Regions from separate parts of the Streptomyces sp. NPDC050534 genome, predicted to be linked through region 1. Evidence: predicted binding sites of a transcription regulator. Region 1 holds the regulator's gene; the other holds the start of a gene.
What was found. Region 1 encodes HspR, which represses chaperone genes until heat shock. Its sites were predicted from a motif close to TTGAGNNNNNNNNNCTCAA; they were not measured.

Region 1 (2,395 bases):
GCCATGCCGTCGTTGGCGGAGTAGACGCCCGCGATGTCGCCCTTGCCGATCGCCTTGATCGCGTCGGACATGTTGGACTCGGCGTTCTTCGGGTCCCAGTCCTTGGTGTCGAAGGACTGGGCGATCGTCACCTTGCCCTTGAGCTCGGACAGCGCGCCCGCCTTGAACTGCTTGGCGTTCGGGTCGGTGGGCGAGCCGTTCATCATCACGATCTTGTCGGAGGTGCTGACGTCGCTGCCCAGCGCGTCCAGCAGCGAGCGGCCCTGCACCTCGCCGACGAGCTCGTTGTCGAAGGAGATGTACGCGTCGATCGGGCCCTCGGCCAGCCGGTCGTAGGCGATGACCGGGATACCGGCGTCCTTCGCCTTCTTCACCTCGCCGGCGATGGCGTGCGAGTCCACCGCGTCCAGCAGGATGATGTCGACCTTGTCGTCGATCATCTTCTGCATCTGGGTCGCCTGCTTGTCCGCGTTCTGCCCCGCGTTGGCGTAGGCGACGTGGCCCCGGTCCTTGGTCAGGGAGGAGACCTGCTGCTTGATGATGGGGTAGTCGAAGTCCTCGTACCTGGTGTTGGCCGTCTCCGGCAGCAGCAGACCGATCGTGACGTCGTTGCCCTTGGTGGGGCTCGCCGAACTGCTGTCACCCGAGACGTTCAGCACGCCGCAGGAGGCAAGTGACAGGCTTGTCGCGGCTACTGCCACGCACAGGGCGGTACGACGGATGCGGGTGTTCACTGCTGTTGACCTTCCGAACAAGGGTGCTTAAGGCGTCCCAGGTGAAGGAAGCCAACGCTTTCTTCACACGATCGTCAAGGAATAACCAGGTAATGAGACGTCAACGTTAGAGTTCGCTCGCCCTCCTGACGGAAGGCGACCGGTTCGTGCATACGCGGCAGGGGCCCGGAATGTCTCCGGGCCCCTGCCGTGACGTGACGGGACGCGTCAGTCGGACTGCTGCCGCTTCGGCCGCCAGACCACCAGCGCGCTGGTCTGCTGCACCTCCTGGTACGGCACCAGGTCGCGGCGGTACGACGCGTGCACCGCCGCCTCGCGCTGCTGCATGGCCGCCGCCGCGCCCTCGACCGCCGTCTGGAGTTCGACGACGCGCTGCTGGAGCGCGGCGACCTGGTTCTCCAGCTCGATGATCCGCTTGATGCCGGCCAGGTTGATGCCCTCGTCCTGCGACAACTGCTGGACGGTGCGCAGCAGTTCGATGTCGCGGGCCGAGTAACGACGGCCGCGGCCGGGGGTGCGGTCGGGCGAGACCAGGCCGAGGCGGTCGTACTGACGCAGGGTCTGCGGGTGCAGGCCGGAGAGCTGGGCCGCCACCGAAATGACGTAGACCGGGGTTTCCTCGGTCAGTTCGTACGGATTGCGTCGACGGCCGTCCATCTCTCTCAAGCTCCCTTCGCGGCCTGGAACAGCTCCGCCCGCGGGTTCTCACCCGCGGTTGCCTCGCGATACGCCTCGAGCGCGTCACGAGCCTTCCCCGTCACGTCCGTGGGGACACTCACCTCGACGGTGACCAGGAGGTCGCCGCGGGTGCCGTCCTTGCGGACCGCGCCCTTGCCCCGGGCGCGCATGGTGCGGCCGTTGGGCGTACCCGGCGGCAGCTTCAGGGTGACGGGAGGGCCGCCCAGGGTGGGCACTCTGACCTCGCCGCCGAGGGCCGCCTCGGCGAACGTCACCGGGACGGTCACGGTCAGGTTGTCGCCCTTGCGGCCGAACACCGGGTGCGCGGACACATGGACCGTGACGTACAAGTCGCCCGCCGGCCCGCCCCGTTCACCCGGCGTGCCCTTGCCGCGCAGCCGGATGCGCTGGCCGTCCTGCACCCCGGCCGGGATGCGGACCTGCATGGTCCGGGACGACTTGGCGCGGCCCGAGCCCTTGCAGACCTCGCAGGGGTTCTCCGCGATCAGACCGCGGCCCTTGCAGTCCGGGCAGGGGTCGGTGAGGGAGAACCCTCCGCCGGAGCCCCGCGCCACCTGTCCGGTGCCGACGCACGTCGGGCAGACCCGGGGGTTGCCGTTGGCGTCGCCGGTGCCGGAACAGGCCTTGCAGGGCGCCTGCGAGGACATCCGCAGCGGGACCGTCGCCCCCTCGATCGCCTCGGTGAAGCTGAGGCTGACCTCGGTGTCGATGTCCTGACCGCGCCGGGGCTGCACCCGGGTGGTGCCGGAGCTGCCGCGGTTGAACAGGCCCCCGAAGACGTCACCGATTCCGCCGCCGAAGCCTCCGGAGCCGCCCCCGCCCTGGGTGCCGCCTCCGAAGAGGTCGCCCAGGTCGAAGTTGAACGAGCCGCCGCTGCCGCCCGGCCCCGGGCGGAAGCCGCCGTTGCCGAACAGGGCGCGCGCCTCGTCGTACTCCTTGCGCTTCTTGGGGTCGCCGAGAAC
Region 2 (2,395 bases), on a different contig from region 1:
GCACGATGGAGGTCGTCGGACGCAACCTCGCGGGGGCGACGTCATGACCACCGGGACCGACACCCGGATCGGGCAACTCGCGGGTCTCTTCGTGCGGTTCCTGGAGTCCAACACCGCCCCCGAGGGGCTGTTCACGGACGACGTCCTCCTCGACCTGACCCTCCCGCAGTGGCGGCTGCAGACCCGGGGGCGCGACGAGCTCGTCGCCCTGCGCCGGCGCAGCCACCCCGCCCGCGGCACGGTGCCCCGGCACCGTGTGGACCCCACTCCCACCGGGTTCGTGATGGAGTTCGAGGAGTCCTGGGTGGACGGGCAAGGCACCTGGTACTGCAGGGAGTTGATGCGCGCCGAGCTGCGTGACGGCGCCATCGGCGAGGCGTCGTTGTACTGCACCGGCGACTGGGACCAGGCGACTCGCGCGGCCCACGCAAGGGAGGTGACCCTCCTCAGGCCGTGAGCCGCCTCCGGACACCCGGGCAGCCGGACGCGACAGAAGCTTGAGAGGTTGCTGTGAATCGGCTCCCGCGTGGTGTCGGTCACAGACAGAGGCCCCTGTGGTTGCGAAGGGTGGTGCGCGACGGAAGGAGCGCCTCACCGTGGAACCCACCGCGACGGCCGGAACGGACCCCTCGGCCGCGCCCCTTCCCGATGTATCCGAACTCCTGGACGGGATGCCGCGTCAGCGCGGCGGGCCGAACCTCGCCGGCACCGTCGCGCCCGCCCCGTTCGCCCGGGTCCTGAGCCGCCCCTGGCGCCTCCTGCCGACGCCCGCCGGCACCCCGTTCACCTTCGGCTACGCGGCCGTCCTGGCCCTGACCTCCCTGCTCGGCACGTACGCCTCCGCCTCTCTCGTGCAGTCCCTGCAGCAGGCGTCCAGCACCGATGTGGCGCACCTGATGAAGTCACCCGCCCTGGTGCTGCTGGCGAGCGCGCTGTGGGTGGCGGGCGGGCTCGTCTCGCCGTACGTCTTCTGCTTCCTGCTCGTCCTGACCGCGCTGGAGCGGCGGATAGGCGGGGCGCGCACGGCGGTCGTCTTCCTGGCCGGGCACGTCCTCGCCACCGTCGCGACCGAGGGCACCGTCGGCCTCGCGGTCCTGGTGGGCCACCTCCCCGACAGCTCCCTGCACCGCCTCGACTACGGCATCAGCTTCGGCGTCGCCGCCAGCGTGGGCGCCCTCGCGGGACTGCTCAGGCCGTGGCTGCGCTGGCCGGTGCTGGCCCTGTTCGGCGGCATGCTGGTGCAGAGCCTGCTCGAGTTCACCGACCCGATGACGAGCTGGGGCCATCTGATCTCGCTGGCGATAGGCGTCGCGACCTGGCCGCTGATCAGGCGCTGGCACCGGGAGTCGTAGGCTCTCCTGCCCCCTTGTGATCGCTGACAGCGAACGGTACGGACACCCGGGAACAACGGCGGAGCCCCACGCATTGAGTCGGCATAACTCAACTTGACTGCCGAAGGGGAGATCATGGCTTCGACGTCCACTTCGCTCACTCTGCCCGTACTGCCGCTCGACGACGAGGTAGTGCTCCCCGGCATGGTGGTACCGCTGGACCTGAACGACGCCGACGTACGCGCCGCGGTGGAGGCCGCCCAGGCCGCCGCCCGGTCCGAACCGGGAAAGCCGAAGGTCCTGCTCGTTCCACGGGTCGACGGCACCTACCCGAGCACCGGCGTGCTCGGCACGGTCGAGCAGGTCGGCCGGCTGGCCGACGGTGACCCGGGCGCACTGATCCGCGGCCGCGGCCGCGTGCAGATCGGTGCCGGCACCACCGGGCCGGGTGCGGCGCTGTGGGTCGAGGGGACGAGGATCGACGAGAGCGTGCCCGAGCCGCTGCCCGGTCACGTCACCGAACTGGTCAAGGAGTACAAGGCCCTCGCCACCGCCTGGCTGCGCAAGCGCGGCGCCTGGCAGGTCGTGGACCGTGTGCAGGCCATCGACGACGTGTCCCAGCTGGCCGACAACTCCGGCTACTCGCCCTTCCTGACCACCGACCAGAAGATCGAACTGCTGGAGACGGCCGACCCGGTCGCCCGTCTCAAGCTCGCCACCCAGCAGCTGCGCGACCACCTGGCCGAGCAGGACGTGGCCGAGACCATCGCCAAGGACGTCCAGGAGGGCGTCGACAAGCAGCAGCGGGAGTTCCTGCTGCGCCGTCAGCTGGAGGCCGTGCGCAAGGAACTGCGCGAGCTGAACGGCGACGGCAAGGACTCGGCCGAGGAGTCCGACGACTACCGCGCCCGGGTCGAGGCCGCCGACCTGCCGGAGAGCGTCCGGGAGGCCGCCCTCAAGGAGGTCGACAAGCTCGAGCGCTCCAGCGACCAGTCGCCCGAGGGCTCCTGGATCCGCACCTGGCTGGACACGGTCCTCGAACTGCCCTGGAACGAGCGGACCGA

Region 2: lon (endopeptidase La) is a predicted target of HspR. The motif match lies at 1,426-1,444, and genes of this name have one in related genera.

Annotation. Positions count from the first base shown of each region.
Region 1 is NZ_JBITHF010000008.1:245,757-248,151, forward strand. Features, by position in the region: gene ACIBN2_RS26490 (substrate-binding domain-containing protein) at 1-734, opposite strand, end outside; gene ACIBN2_RS26495 (heat shock protein transcriptional repressor HspR) at 942-1,391, opposite strand; gene dnaJ (molecular chaperone DnaJ) at 1,397-2,395, opposite strand, start outside.
Region 2 is NZ_JBITHF010000004.1:465,586-467,980, forward strand. Features, by position in the region: gene ACIBN2_RS16470 (hypothetical protein) at 1-47, shown strand, start outside; gene ACIBN2_RS16475 (hypothetical protein) at 44-457, shown strand; gene ACIBN2_RS16480 (rhomboid-like protein) at 597-1,352, shown strand; gene lon (endopeptidase La) at 1,467-2,395, shown strand, end outside.